2 linked regions of the Pseudoxanthobacter soli DSM 19599 genome follow. The protein of the gene in region 2 interacts with the protein of the main gene of each other region in a pairwise test. Links are inferred from orthologs where the notes say so. Each region holds a gene or a part of one and is shown on either strand. Other genes may lie near its edges.

Region 1 (7,614 bases), on a different replicon or contig from region 2:
GGCCCGGAAGCCGTGTCGGGCCGAAAACGGCAACGGCCGGGCTGGAGACCCGGCCGTGAGAAAGTCCGTCCGGCGGTCAGCACCGCCGGAGCACCGCTCGCCCGATCAGTCGTCGGTGCGGATCGCGGTGAAGCGCAGGTCGCCCGAGGCGTTCGACAGCAGCAAAAGCACGGTCTTGCGGCCGTCCTTCTTGGCCTTGTCGTACTTGGTGACGACGTCGGCCGGGCTCGTCACCTGCTCCTGCGCCACCTCGACGATCACGTCGCCGGGCTGGATGCGCTTCTCGGCGGCGTTGCTCGCCGGATCGACTTCGGTGACGAGCACGCCCTTCACCGAATCGCCCAGCTTGAACTTGTCCTTCAGCTCCGGCGTGATCGCCGACAGCGTCAGGCCGGCGACCTGGTCGGTGACGGGCTTCACCGTGTCGGCACCGCCGTCTTCCTGGTCCGCGGCGGCCTCGGCCTTCTCGTCGAGGCGTTCCAGCGTGATCTTCAGGGTCTCTTCCTTGCCCTTTCGGATCACGACCACGTCGACGGCCTTGCCGACCTCGGTGTCGGCGACCATGCGCGGCAGGTCGCTCATCTTCGGCACCGGCCGGCCGTCGAAGGTGATGATGACGTCGCCCGGCTCGATGCCGCCCTTCGCGGCGGGGCCGTTGTCGGTGACGCCCGCGACGAGCGCGCCCTTGGCCGACGGCAGGCCGAGACCCTCGGCGATGTCGTCCGTCACCTCCTGGATGCGCACGCCGATCCAGCCGCGCCGGGTCTCACCGAACTGCCGCAGCTGGTTGATGACGTGGCTCGCCGTCGAGGACGGGATGGCGAAGCCGATGCCGATGGAGCCGCCGGAGGGCGAGATGATGGCGGTGTTGATGCCGATCACCTTGCCGTCCATGTCGAACAGCGGTCCGCCCGAGTTGCCGCGGTTGATGGCGGCGTCGGTCTGGATGAAGTCGTCGTAGGGACCCGCGTTGATGTTGCGGTTGCGGGCCGAGACGATGCCGAGCGTGACGGTGCCGCCGAGGCCGAACGGGTTGCCGATGGCCATCACCCAGTCGCCGACGCGGATCTTGTTGGAATCGCCAAGCTCGACCGCCTTGAGCGGCTTGGTCGGCTTCACCTTCAGCACCGCAAGGTCGGTCTTCTTGTCACGGCCGAGCACCTCGGCCTTGAGCTTGGAGCCGTCCGAGAAGTTGACCGTGATCTCGTCGGCGCCATCGATGACGTGGTTGTTGGTCACGATGATACCGGACGGATCGATCACGAAGCCGGAACCGAGCGACTGGACGCGCTGCGGGCGGTCGGAGCCCTTGCCCTGGCGGTCCATGAACTGGTCGAAGAAGTCCTGGAACGGCGAGCCCTCGGGGAGCTTCGGGATCGGCACCTGGCTCGGCGCTTCCACCTTCTGCGAGGTGGAGACGTTGACCACCGCGTCGAGCAGTCCCTCCGCGAGGTCGGCGACCGATGCCGGGCCGGCCGCGACCGCCGGACCGGGCAGCCCGACCGCGCCGAACGCGAGCGCGGCGGCGAGCCCGCAGGCGGCACCGGCCGCGGCGAGACGCCGGCCCGCCGGACGACGGCCCGGCCGGACGCCGGTGACGGAAGGGGATGTCCTGAATAGCATGCTGGGGTCTCCCGTTCGGGCGCAGCCGATTGGTTCTGGAGCGCCCCCTCCGGTGGACTGACCCGGACCGGACATGAGCCGCTCGAGAGAATTGAGCCGGAGCGGATCCCGCTCCGAGACGCACGGATTCGAAACCTGCAGGGCAAGGCCTGCCCGAGGGCAAGACCTGCACGGCAAGACCTGCACGGCAAGTCCTGCACGGCAGGACCCGCAAGGCAAGAACGACCTACAGGGCAAGAACGCGGCGATTGCGGGGCGGTCCGGCCGACGGTCGCGACGAAATCCCTCACGATGCGGAGAGGCCGTCGCGGCGCTCGAACTTCACCGCGCGCGAAGCGGGCACCGCCGCGCACGGACGGTGCGTCGATGGTGCATCAACCGCGCATCGATCGCGCTTTTGGGCAACCGCCTCAGTGGCGGATGAGCCAGACCAGCGCCACACCGATGGCCAGCGCCACCAGCCCGCCGATGCGCAAGACGCCGTCGGGTGTTCCGACGGCGTGCTGCATCATGCGCTTGAGCACCCCGGGTGCCGCTGCGTAGAGCGTGCCCTCGATGGCGAGGACAAGTCCGAGCGCGACGACGAGGTCGTTCATTCCTGCGCCGCCGGCGCCGGGCCGGAGGCGGGTGCAGGCGCAAGGCCCGGTGTGGCCGGGCGGACCCCGTTACCCGCTGGATTGTCGAAGAAGCGGAAGAACTCCGACGACGGCGACAGCACCAGCCGGGTCTCGCCGGACTTCAGCGAGTCCTCGTAGGCCTGCATCGAGCGGAAGAACGCGAAGAACGACGGGTCCTTGCTGAACGCCTCGGCGAAGATGGCGCTGCGCTGGGCGTCGCCCTGACCGCGGGTTTCCTCGCCCGTCCGGTTGGCGTCGGCGATGATGACGGTCGCCTGGCGGTCGGCCTGGGCACGGATGCGGCGGGCCGCTTCCTCGCCCTGGGCGCGGATTTCCGTCGCCTCGCGCTCGCGCTCGGTCTGCATCCGGCGGAAGATCGCCTGGGAGTTCGCCTCCGGCAGGTCGGCGCGGCGGATGCGGACGTCGACCACCGAGACGCCAAGCCCCTGGGCGCGGCGCTCGACTTCCTGGCGGATGCGCTCCATCAGCTCGGGACGGCTGTCGCGCACCACGGCCTGGAAGGTCGCATCGGCGAGCACCGAGCGGATCGACGACTGCACGAAGGTCGAGAGCCGACGGTTGCCCTCCGGGATGCTGTTCACCGTCTGGTAGAAAAGAACCGGATTTTCAATGCGATAGCGCGCGAACGCATCGACGACGAGGCGCTTCTGGTCCGAGGCGATGGCTTCGAGTTCCGGCAGTTCCAGGTCGAGCACGCGCTTGTCGAGGAACACGACGTTCTGGATGAACGGGATCTTGAAGTAGAGCCCCGGCTGGGTGACCGCGCGGCGCACTTCACCGAACTGGAGGACGATCGCCTGATCGGTGGGATAGACCACGTAGGCCGACGAGTAGCCGAGCACCGCGAGAACGGCGGCGACGACGAGACCGATGATGCCGCCCCTCATTTCACCGCTCCCGACAGGTCCTGGCCCGAGAAAGTCTGACCGGACAGCGGCGACTGGCTCGAAGACTGGCCGGAGGTGGCCGCGCGCGGCTGCGCCGCCGGGCGGCTCTGCAGACGGTCGAGAGGCAGGTAGGGAACGACGCCGGGTCCGCCGGCCTTGTCGTCGATGATGATCTTGTCGCTCGAGCCAAGCACCTTCTGCATCGTCTCCAGGTAGAGGCGTTCGCGGGTGATGTCCGGCGCCTTCGAATATTCGGCCAGGATCGAGAGGAAGCGCGAGGTCTGGCCCTGGGCTTCCGCCACGGAGCGGTCGCGGTAGCCGTTGGCGCTTTCGACGATCTGGGAGGCCTCGCCGCGCGCCTCGGGGATAACCCGGTTGGCGTAGGCCTGGGCTTCGTTCTGGACGCGCTCCTGGTCGGCGCGGGCGGCCTGCACGTCGCGGAAGGCGTCGATGACCTGCTGCGGCGGGTCGACCTTCAGCATCTGCACCTGATTGATCTCGATGCCCGACTTGTAGCTGTCGAGAATGTGCTGCATCAGCGACTGGACCTGAACCTGCACCTGCTCGCGCTGGTCGGTCAGCACGCGCTGGATGTTGGTGCGGCCCACCACCTCGCGCATCGCACTTTCGGAAACGGCCTTCACGGTCGCCTCGGGATTCTGGATGTTGAACAGGTAGTCGGGCGCGTTGCTGATGCGCCAGAGCACCTTGAAGTCGACGTCGACGATGTTCTCGTCGGCGGTCAGCATCAGGCTTTCCTCCGGCACGTCGACGCCGCTCGACGGCCCGCCGCGGACGGCCTCGATCTCGCGCAGGCCGACGGTGGTCTCGCGGATGCGCAGCACGTCGGGCGTCTCGACCGAGCCGACCGGATAGGGCCAGTTATAGTTGAGGCCCGGCTGGGTCATGCCGATATAGCGGCCGAACACCATCTCGACGCCGACCTCGCCCTGTTCGACGCGGTAGAAGCCGGTCGCGAGCCACAGCACCGCGACCGCCACGCCGGCGACCAGCACCGTGCGCCAGCCGAGGCCGCCACCGCCGCCGCCCGGCAGAACCTGCTTCAGGCGATCCTGGCTGCGCCGCAGGAGTTCCTCGAGATCGGGGGGGCCGCCGCTCGGTCCGCGCTGGGGACCATTGCCCCAAGGGCCGCCGTTATTGCCGCCGCTGCCCCATGGCCCGCCGCCCTTCCAGCCGCCGCCGCCACCGCTCTGATTGCTCCAGGGCATCCTTGCTCCTCGGTTCCGGTTCCGCCGCCGACCGGCAGAGCCGTCAGCATCTTAAGTCGTCAGCGACCTGCGTCGCCAGAATTCCACATTCGGCATGATTCCACGCCTTGTCCGGCCGTGGTCTTGTGCTCGCCTGCCCGGGTTATAGGGGCTTCCCCCCGGCCTTTCAACGAACGCCCGCCCGGGCATCGCGCACCGTCCGGTCAACACTTCGTAGGCGGGCGCCGCCGATCCGGCGCAACAACAGGTGGGTGGCCGAGCGCCCGGCGTCAATCGAGCACCGGTCAGGAGTCGTGCGAAATCCGCTCGTAAGCGACATAAGAGACCGGCGCGCTGTCGGCCGGTCCCTGCACCGGACCCTGACGCGACACCTCGCGCCACATCGCGGGGTCGATCCGCGGGAACATCACGGTTCCCTGTGGGCGGGCGTGGACCTCGGTGATCGACAGCCGGTCCGCGACATCGATCAGCGACGCATAGAGAACCCCGCCCCCGACCACCATGATGTCGCCGACACCCCGCCCGGCGGCGAGCCGGCCGGCTTCCTCGAGTGCCGCCGGAAGCGTCGGCGCCACGTGCACGCCTTCGGGCGCGAACGACGGGTCGGCGGTGACGACCACGGTGTCGCGGCCGGGCAGCGGCCGGCCGATGGAGAGATAGGTGCGCCGCCCCATCAGCATGGGATGGCCCAGGGTTTCGGCCTTGAAGCGCTTCAGGTCGCTCGGCAGGTGCCACGGCATGGCGTCGCCGGTGCCGATAACGCCGTTCTCCGCGACGGCCGCGACGAGCACGAGACGCGGCCTGCCGCCAGGAGCCTTACCGGGAGCATCGTCGTTGACGCCATGATCGCTCATGCGGCGGCCGTCTCGCCGGCGAGCCTCGCCAACGCCTCCCCCGAGACGCGGCAGCCGGTCCACTCGTCCATCAGCACGGCGCCCTGGGCGCGATAGAACGCGATCGAGGGCGCATTCCAGTCCAGCACCGCCCATTCCAGCCGGCCGAGCCCCTCGTCCACGCACCGCCGCGCGAGATGGACGAGCAGGGCCTTGCCTATGCCATGGCCGCGCAGAGCCGGATCGACGAACAGGTCTTCGAGATAGATGCCATGGCGGCCGCGGAAGGTGGAGAAATTATAGAACCACAGCGCGAAGCCGGCCGGGGCGCCGTTCCACTCCGCGATGTCGCAGAACACCCGCGGGTTCGGCCCGGCGAGCGCGGCGGCGATCATCGCCTCGTCGGCCTCGACCTCGTGAGAGAGTTTCTCGTATTCGGCGAGCGCGCGCACGAAGCCGAACACGATCCCGGCATCGGCCGGTCCGGCGGAACGGATGGAGATGCTCACACCGCCACCTCGGCCTTGATGTGGGGATGGGGATCGTAACCGACGACTTCAATGTCCTCGAAGCGGATCGAGGCGAGATCGCTGACATGCGGTGCGATCTCGAGCCGCGGCAGAGGCCGCGGCGCGCGGGAGAGCTGCTCGCGCGTCTGGTCGATGTGGTTCACGTAGAGGTGGGCGTCGCCGAGGGTGTGGACGAAATCACCCGGCGCGAGCCCCGTCACCTTGGCGACGAGGTGGGTGAGCAGGGCATAGGACGCGATGTTGAACGGCACGCCGAGGAAGGTGTCGGCCGAGCGCTGGTAGAGCTGGCAGGAGAGCCGCCCGTCGGCCACATAGAACTGGAACATCAGGTGGCACGGCGGCAGCGCCATCTTCGGAACATCGGCCGGGTTCCAGGCCGTGACGATCAGCCGGCGCGAATCGGGATTGCGCCGGATTTCGCTGACGACGTCGGCGATCTGGTCGATCACGCCGCCATCCGGCGTCTGCCACGAGCGCCACTGATAGCCGTAGACCGGCCCGAGGTCGCCGTTCTCGTCCGCCCACTCGTCCCAGATGGAGACGCCGTTCTCCTTCAGATAGGCGATGTTGGTGTCGCCCTTCAGGAACCACAACAGCTCGTGAATGACCGAACGCAGGTGGATGCGCTTGGTCGTCACCAGCGGAAAGCCTTCCGAGAGATCGAAGCGCATCTGATGGCCGAACACCGACAGAGTGCCGGTGCCGGTGCGGTCGCTCTTCAGCGCGCCCTCGCTGAGGATGCGGCGCATGAGATCGTGATATTGGCGCATCGCGCGCTCCCGAGGCTGATGCGGTGGGACGTCCGCAGACGTCGGTCCGGGCCGAACGGACGCCGGCTCCGATCGTTCCTTACTAGCGCGAGTCGCCCGCGGCGTCGCGTGCGGAGCGCCGCGACGGCACCCCCGACGACGCGGCTTGTGGATGGCCGCGCATGCCAATCTCCGTTCTGCCCTTTCACATCCCGCCGCTTCATCTTATATTCGGGCTGCCGGCGACGGTCGGATATGGCGATAAACGGTCGACGTAATAAGCTCATCGGACCCGGGGGCGGTACCCGGCGCCTCCACCTGAGCCCGCTTCGGACAAGCGGGTTGAGGTGGGGGCGAAATAGGATCGACGAGAGTGTAAAGGTCGTGCTTTCGCCCGGCATGGTACCGCCGTTATCGGACCAAACCTATAGTTGCCAATGACAACTATGCTGAGGCTCGCCTCGCCGCGTGATGCGGTGCGGTACCTCTAATTAAGCCCTTGCTGTTAGCGCAGTAAGGCGGGGTTCGGGGGCACCTGGCAACAGAAGCCCTCACTCATTTCGCGGACGAGCCGCGGCCGGCATCGCCAGATGCGTCGCGCTTCTCCGTCGTCGAATTCGGCCTCAGGGCCGTCCAAAAGGTGTTCCTCGCCGGCTCTCCGGTTCGGAACGACAGGCTGAAAGCGCCTGCGAGGCGGTTCCGCTGCCCGGCCGATATTGCCGGCGGTGAGCCCCTTCTGATCCCGACGGGGGCAAACGCGGGTTCGGGGATGACGGAGCCGGGGTGCATGGCTCCCGAGCCCTTAGGAAGCGCGGCCGCCCGGCTGCTTCCGGAACCAGCGGCTGCCCGACGACCGACCAGCCCGAAGAGCGACGAGCGATGGCCGAGGATTTGATCCGATACGACGTCCTGGTGCAGGACGCGCTGCGAAGCGTGGTGCGCAAGGTTCTGAACGAGGTGCTCCAGGCCGGGCTGCCCGGCGAGCATCACTTCTTCATTGCGTTCGACACCTCGGCGCCGGGCGTGCGCATTTCCTCCCGCCTCAAGCAGAAATATCCCGAGGAAATGACCATCGTGCTCCAGCACCAGTTCTGGGGCCTGACGGTTTCCGATTACGGCTTCGAG
Region 2 (7,661 bases):
GAGGAGACTTACGGCAAGGTTCCGCGCCGCTCCGAGCCGGGCGAGCGGGTGCGTCCGCCCGTGCCGGAACTCCAGGCGGAGCGGCGTGTGACGCTCAGCGACGAGCGTGTGTCGCAGCCGGTGGTGCAGCAGGCCTGGCTGGTGCCGACCTCGACCGCCCACGATCCGAAGGAAACCGCCGCGCTCGCCGTGCTGGCGGAGGTGCTCGGCGGCGGCTCCACCAGCCGGATGTACGACGCGCTGGTTCGCAACGGCGGGCCCGCCACCGATGCCGGTGCCGGCTACCAGTCGGGCAGCCTCGACGAGGGCCGGTTCACGATCTACGTCATGCCGCGCGACGGCGTGAAGCCGGAGGACGCCGAGAAGGCGATGGACGGCGTTCTCGCCGATCTCATCGCCAAGGGCGCGACCGCAGAGGAAGTCGACCGCGCCAAGCGCTCGATCATCGCCGACACCATCTACGCCCAGGACAGCCAGTCCTCGCTCGCCCGGGCCTTCGGCACCGGCCTGACGACCGGCGAGACCATCGATTCCATCCGCAACTGGCCCAAAGGCATCGCGGCGGTCACCCCGGCGGAGGTGCAGGCCGTGGCGCAGCGCTATCTCGGCAAGGAGCCGGCCGCAACGGGCGTGCTGTTGCCCAAGCCCGGCGGCAAGGGCGGCGGCGCCCCGGTCTCCCCGCTCACCTCCATCAACCAGCAGGGCTGATTCCGATGTCGCGCTTCGTCAATCCCCTTCGTCTCGCGTCCGGCGCCGTGCAGGTTCTGGAAACGCAATTCGGCAAGTTCACCCGCACCGCCCTCGTCGTCGCCGGCTTCGCCGCCGCCTCGCTCTATGCGGTGCCCGCCGACGCAATGAAGATCGAGCCGGTGACGAGCCCGGGCGGCATCAAGGCATGGCTCGTCCAGAACGATTCCGTGCCGCTGGTGACGATGAACTTCGCCTTCCGTGGAGCCGGCTCGGCTCAGGACCCGGCCGGCAAGGAGGGCCTGGCCAACCTGATGTCGACGATGCTCGACGAAGGCGCCGGACCGCTGGATTCGACGCTCTACCAGAACGAGCTGACGACCCTCGGCGTCCGCCTCGGCTTCTCCGCCACCCGGGACAACTTCGTCGGCCGCCTGACGACGCTCGCGTCCGAGCGGGACCAGGCCTTCGACCTCCTGCGTCTCGCGCTCACCGAGCCGCGTTTCGACCAGGAGCCGATCGAGCGCATGCGCGCTCAGATCGTCGCCGGCATCCGTGCCTCCGACGAGGACCCGAATGACGTCGCAGGCCGGCTGTGGAGCGCGGCGGCGTTCCCGGATCATCCCTATGGCCGCTCGGCCGACGGCACGGTGGAGACGGTGTCCGGGCTCACGGCTGCCGATCTGAAGGCGTTCCGCGGGCGCACCTTCGCCCGCGACAATCTCGTGGTCGCGGTGGTCGGCGCCATCGACGCCGAGACGCTTGGAAAGCTGCTCGACAAGACCTTCGGTGCCCTGCCTGAGAAGGCCGACCTGACGCCCGTGCCGAACGTGGTGCCGAAGACCGACCTCGAGCGCGAACGCGCCATGCCGGCCGCGCAGACGATCATCCAGTTCGGCGGACCGGGCGTGCTGCGCAGTGATCCGGATTTCATTCCAGCCTACGTGATGAACCATATCCTGGGCGGCGGCACCTTCACCTCGTGGCTGTTCGAGGAGGTCCGCGAGAAGCGCGGTCTGACCTACGGCATCGAGACCTATCTCGCGGCCTACGATCACGCCGGCATGTTCCTCGGCGGCACCGCGACCAAGCCGGAGAATGCCGCCGAAGCGCTGAAGCTGATCCGCGAGCAAATCCGCCGGATGGCGGAGACGGGACCGACCGAGAAGGAGCTGGCGGACGCCAAGCGCTTCATCACCGGTTCCTATCCGTTGCGCTTCGACACCTCCGGCGGCATCGCCGGCCAGTTGCTCGGCATCCAGCTCGACAATCTCGGCATTGACTATATCGACAAGCGCAACAGCCTCGTCGAGGCGGTGACGCTCGAGGATGTGCGGCGCGCCGCCAAGCGCATCCTCGATGCCGGCGCGCCGACCGTCGTGCTGACCGGCGACGTGCGCAAGCCGACCTGACGCCGTCCACAAGCGGCTGGCGGCGGCGGCCCGAGTCCGGGTCGCCGCCATTCCTCCGAGGGGCGATCCGGTCTAAACTCGGCCGAAGGCGGAGCACGACAGGAGGCCGGACCGTGCACGATCTGCCGCCACGCCGGCGCGAAATTCTGAGCCTCGCCCGCTCACGGGGGCGCGTGGGCGTCGATGAGCTCGCAACCCGCTTCGGCGTCACACCCCAGACCATCCGCAAGGATCTGAACGATCTGTGCGAGCGGCGCGTGCTGTCGCGCATCCACGGCGGCGCGGTGATCGCTTCGGGGGTGGAGAATGTGGGCTACGAGGCGCGGCGCTTCATCGCCGCCGAGGAGAAGCGCGCCATCGGCGAGGCCGCCGCCCGGCTCATTCCCGACAACTCGTCGCTGTTCCTCAATATCGGCACGACGACCGAGGAAGTCGCCCGCGCGCTGGTCGACCACGACGGGCTCCTGGTCATCACCAACAATCTCAACGTCGCCAACCTGCTCTATCGCCACCCGCGCATCGAGGTGATCGTCGCCGGCGGACCGGTGCGCCGGTCGGATGGCGGGGTCGTCGGTTCGACGACCGCGGACTTCGTCCGCCAGTTCAAGGTCGATACCGCCGTGATCGGCGCCTCGGCCATCGATGACGACGGCGGGCTGCTCGACTACGATTATCGCGAGGTGCCGGTCTCCCAGGCGATCATCGGCAATGCGCGCCGGACGATCCTCGTCGCCGACCGCATGAAGTTCGAGCGGACCGCGCCGATCCGCATCGGCCACATCGCGGCGATATCCTGCTTCGTCACCGACCGCCTCGCCTCGCCTGCCTTCGGCGAACTCTGCCGGCGTCACGAGGTCGAGGTGGTGGAGGCCCTGGCGCCGCTCGACGAAAGCACGATCGTCGCCGACGACGCGGCCTGAAGGCCGAAAGCGGCCACGCGCTGCGGCCCGGGGGCCCTCCATGCCCTCTTCTACGATCCGTGTCCGCCCCGCGCCCGAACATCGCCCCCTCAGGCGACGGCGGTACAGCCCCGTTCTTTCACGACACGGACGGTGGAGGCCGGATGACGCGCGAGCGCGGCCGGCGGGCGGATCGGCCGCGCCACGAGATTGCCGCCACAGTTCGGGCAGCGACCGGCCAACACGCCCTCCGCACAGCCGGCGCAAAACGTGCATTCGAAGCTGCAGATGCGGGCAAGCCCGCTTTCGGGCGGCAAGTCACGGTCGCAGCATTCGCAACTGGGCCTGAGTTCCAGCATTCGCCACCTCCCCTTCGGCACGCGCCCGATTTTAAAGAAAAAGCTGTCCGATTTCTCGGGCCGGGACAACAAGAAAGGCAAGGACAACAAAAAAGCCGGCCCGAGGGGGGCCGGCTTCTTTCGTCTGTCTCATGCGCCACGAACGACGCGGGAAGTCAGGCCTGAGGCTGCGGGTGCATGTCGCCCGTACCGTCGCCCTTGGGGCTCGGCTTCGGCCCGCCGGCCGTCGGCACCGCCGACTGGCGGGGCGGCGACGGCTCGTCGCCGCTGTCGCGCACCGGCGGGATGCCGTTCAGCAGGTTGCGGATCTCGTCGCCCGAGAGCGTCTCGTATTCGAGCAGCCCCTGGGCGAGCGTCTCCAGCTCGTGACCGTTCTCGGTCAGGATGCGGAACGCCTCGGCGTGGCCCTCCTCGACAAGGCGGCGCACTTCGGCGTCGATCTTACGGGCTGTCTCCTCGGAAACGTTCTGCTGCTTGCCCATGGACATGCCCAGGAACACCTCGTCCTGGTTGTCACCGTAGGCGACCGTGCCGAGATCGTCCGAGAAGCCCCAGCGGGTCACCATGGCGCGCGCCAGCTTGGTGGCCTGCTCGATGTCGGACGCCGCGCCGGACGTCACCTTGTCCTTGCCGAAGATCAGCTGCTCGGCCACGCGGCCGCCCATGAGGATGGCGAGGCGCGACGTCATCTGCTCGTAGGACATGGAGAGCTTGTCGCGCTCCGGCAGCTGCATGACCATGCCGAGGGCGCGGCCGCGCGGAATGATGGTCGCCTTGTGCACGGGGTCCGTCGCCGGAACGTGCAGCGCGACGATGGCATGGCCGCCCTCGTGATAGGCCGTGAGGCGCTTCTCGCCTTCGGTCATCACCAGCGTGCGGCGCTCCGCGCCCATCATCACCTTGTCCTTCGCGTCCTCGAACTCCGCCATCGTCACCAGGCGCTTGCCACGGCGGGCCGCCATCAGCGCCGCCTCGTTGACGAGGTTCATGAGATCGGCGCCCGAGAAGCCCGGAGTGCCGCGCGCGAGGGTCTTGAGGTTCACGTCGGGCGCCAGCGGCACCTTGCGGGCGTGCACCTTCAGAATGCGCTCGCGGCCGACGACATCGGGATTCGGCACGACGATCTGGCGATCGAAGCGGCCGGGACGCAGCAGCGCCGGGTCGAGAACGTCCGGCCGGTTGGTCGCGGCGATCAGGATGATGCCTTCGTTGGCTTCGAAGCCGTCCATCTCCACGAGGAGCTGGTTGAGAGTCTGCTCGCGCTCGTCGTTGCCGCCGCCGAGGCCGGCACCGCGATGGCGGCCGACCGCGTCGATTTCGTCGATGAAGATGATGCAGGGCGCGTTCTTCTTCGCCTGCTCGAACATGTCGCGCACGCGGCTGGCACCGACGCCGACGAACATTTCGACGAAATCGGAACCCGAGATGGTGAAGAACGGAACATTGGCCTCGCCGGCGATGGCGCGCGCCAGGAGCGTCTTGCCGGTACCGGGCGGGCCGACCAGCAGCACGCCGCGCGGGATGCGGCCACCGAGACGCTGGAACTTCTGCGGGTCGCGCAGGAAGTCCACGATCTCCTGCAGATCCTCCTTGGCCTCGTCGACACCGGCGACGTCGTCGAACGTAACGCGGCCGTGGGCCTCGGTCAGGAGCTTGGCCTTCGACTTGCCGAAGCCCATGGCCTTGCCGCCCGAGCCCTGCATCTGGCGCATCACGAACAGCCAGATGCCGAGGATCAGCAGCATCGGGAACCACGAGATCAGCGCACCGATGAGCGAGAAGTTCTCGCCGGCGGGCTTCGCCGTGATGGTCACGCCCTTGGCTTCGAGCTTGTCGATGTAGCTGGCGTCACGCGGTGCGAAGGTCTGGAAAGAGCCGCCGCGCGCGTATGTGCCCGAGATCTGCTGGTCGACGATCGTCACGGATTTCACAGAGCCGTCGTCGACGTCGCTCAGGAACTGCGAGAACGGAACATCCGTCGAGGCGGCACGATTGCCGGGGCTCTGGAAAAGCTGGAACAGCGCGATCAGCAGGAGACCGATGATCACCCACAGCGCGAAGTTCCGAAAAGTGTTGTTCATGACCGACCCTTCGCCGCGGGTGCATCCCCCGCTTGTCTCCCGAAACATAGGTGCGACGGCAGGCAATGCCAAGCCCGGTAAAAGGACCGATTCGACGCCTATCCCGGCCAGAATGTACCGGTCTTTGCCGGAAGGCCCGCCTATCGCCCGCGCGCTCCGGCGTGTCGCGGCCACGGCCCGAAACCGATGAGGTCGGCCCAGGCCGGCGCCGAATAGAAGTTCAGCGCCGGCACGGCCACCAGTGTCCCCTCCGCCCATGCGGCGGGAACGGTCGCCAGGGCGGACGCCGGAGGCAGATCACCATCGCGGGTGACGCCCGCCTTCGCCTTGATCCCGGTCAGTTTGCGGCCGCCGGGACCGAGCGGAGCCACGACAATGTGATGCGGAGCGTGAGACGCAAGCGACACGCTCACGCGACCGTCCCACATCGACGTCTCACCGGGCGCGAGCGCGAGGCTCGGCAGACCGTCCCGCCCGGCCTCGCGATGGATCCACAGGCGCGTCCCACGACGGATGATGGCGGTGCCGCCGAGCGTGCGCGCGGGCGGGCGTCCCCCACCATCGGGGAGCGGCGCCGTGACCGCCCGGAACGCGGCCTCGAGCCGTTCGAGACGCGGGCCGTACCAGCCGCCGCCGACATCGGAGATGACGCGCGAGAACAACCGGAGCGCGACCTCCTCATGCGCCTGTGAGAGCGCCACCAGATCGATGGCGGCGAAGCCTCCCGGGTGGCGCTCCACGGTGCGGGTGGCGAGATCCGCGACGAGATCGTCGATGACGGACTGCGCGCGGGCGAGCCGGGCGGCAGTCGCCGAGAGCCGGCCGGCGGTCAGGCCCTCCGCGGCCAGAAGCGGCATCAGCCTGCGAAGCCGCACGCGTGCGAAGGCCGGGTTCTCGTTCGACGGATCGTCGCTCCACGCGATGCCGGCGGCACGAAGCGTCGCCCGCAGACGCTCCCGGTCGATGCCGAGCAGCGGGCGGACGAGCACGCACTCGTCGAGCTGGCGCTCCGGCCGCATCGCGGACAGCCCGGCAAGCCCGCTGCCGCGCCCGAGCCGCATCAGAAAAGTCTCGGCCTGGTCGTCGAGCGTGTGGGCGGTGACGATCGCCGTGGCGCCGCAGTGCCGCGCCGCCTCGAGCAGCAGGGCATAGCGGGCATCGCGCGCCGCTGCCTGAAGGTCCGATGTCGGTTTCTCGCCCTGCCAGACGAGAATGCGGTGGGGCAGGTCGAAGCGGCCCACTAGTTCGCCGACGGCTTTCGCCTCATCGGCCGAACCCGGCCGGAGGGCATGGTCGACCGTCGCAACGACGGCGGCGGGAACGGGCGGGGCTGCAGGAACGGGACGCGCCGTGTCGTCCGGCATCCAGGCGCGGAGACTGCGCCAGCGGGCGAACAGGAAGGCGAGGGCTGTTGAATCGGAGCCACCGGACACCGCGAGCAGCACGCTTCGATGGGCGCTCAGCGGGGCAAAAAGGGCGTCGAGTTCATCGTCGCGGACGGGAGCCGGAGCTCCGGACGCAGAGGCGGCGGACGTGCCGGCCGCGGATTGTTCCGTCTCTGGCACGGCCGTCAGCAGCCGGCGGTCTTCTGCTCCGCGCGGACGCGATCACGCAGCGCGGCGGACGCGGAGGTATAGCGCGTCAAGAGTTCCTTGTAGGAGGCGCAGGCGGCGCTCTTCTCGCCCATGCCGTTCAGCGACAGGCCGAGCTTGAACAGGCTGTCGGGCGCCTTGCGGCTTTCGGGATGCTGGGTGTAGCCCTCGAGGAAGGCCGTCGCGGCGTCGCGATAGTTGCCGCGCGAATAGAGGCTCTCGCCCAGCCAATATTGCGCGTCCGGTTCCAGCTTGTCGCCGGGATAGGACGCGAGGAAGCGGCGGAACGCCGATTCCGCCTGAACGTAATCGCCCCGCATCACATAGCCGTAGGCTTCGTCATAGGCAGTGCGCGGCGTCGCCGGCGCCGAAGACGGGCCCGGCACGGCCGCCACCTGGGTGCCGGCGGGCGGCGTGTATGTCGGCGAGCCGACGCCAGGAACGTCCGAGGCCGGCAAGGTGCCGAGATTCGTGGGCGGTGCCGCCGCGACGGCGCCCGTGTCGGGCAGCCCCGCGGTTGAAGCCGGGTCTGCCGGCGGGGCGCCCGCGGCGGCATCGGCCGAGGGGTCGTTCGCCCGGATCAACGCCGTCAGGTCCAGGGGGCCGCTGCCCGGCACCGCCGGCGCCGCGG

The links. The genes of interacting proteins can lie anywhere in the genome.
Region 1: the proteins of ftsH (region 2) and hflK interact in binary tests that used the Escherichia coli proteins (3 or more experiments, as listed by UniProt). The link is inferred for Pseudoxanthobacter soli DSM 19599 from one-to-one orthologs.

What each region holds. Positions count from the first base shown.
Region 1 is NZ_FRXO01000005.1:423,012-430,625, reverse strand. The notes cover bases 2,262-5,134. They hold hflK (FtsH protease activity modulator HflK), read right to left. Parts: upstream 4,378-5,134; coding sequence 3,145-4,377; downstream 2,262-3,144. Other genes in these bases: BUF17_RS14695 (dihydrofolate reductase), read right to left, coding at 4,662-5,134; hflC (protease modulator HflC), read right to left, coding at 2,262-3,148. Also shown: BUF17_RS14715 (DegQ family serine endoprotease), read right to left, coding at 106-1,623; BUF17_RS14710 (DUF2065 domain-containing protein), read right to left, coding at 2,034-2,219; more of hflC, read right to left, coding at 2,216-2,261; more of BUF17_RS14695, read right to left, coding at 5,135-5,231; BUF17_RS14690 (GNAT family N-acetyltransferase), read right to left, coding at 5,228-5,719; BUF17_RS14685 (thymidylate synthase), read right to left, coding at 5,716-6,510; BUF17_RS14675 (SspB family protein), read left to right, coding at 7,369-7,614.
Region 2 is NZ_FRXO01000002.1:359,426-367,086, forward strand. What follows is about bases 2,976-5,895. They hold ftsH (ATP-dependent zinc metalloprotease FtsH), read right to left. Parts: upstream 5,439-5,895; coding sequence 3,513-5,438; downstream 2,976-3,512. Other genes in these bases: BUF17_RS06045 (DeoR/GlpR family DNA-binding transcription regulator), read left to right, coding at 2,976-3,019; BUF17_RS06050 (DUF1272 domain-containing protein), read right to left, coding at 3,109-3,357; tilS (tRNA lysidine(34) synthetase TilS), read right to left, coding at 5,579-5,895. Also shown: BUF17_RS06035 (M16 family metallopeptidase), read left to right, coding at 1-708; BUF17_RS06040 (M16 family metallopeptidase), read left to right, coding at 714-2,099; more of BUF17_RS06045, read left to right, coding at 2,213-2,975; more of tilS, read right to left, coding at 5,896-7,003; tol-pal system protein YbgF, read right to left, coding at 7,009-7,661. UniProt on the Escherichia coli protein: Acts as a processive, ATP-dependent zinc metallopeptidase for both cytoplasmic and membrane proteins. Plays a role in the quality control of integral membrane proteins.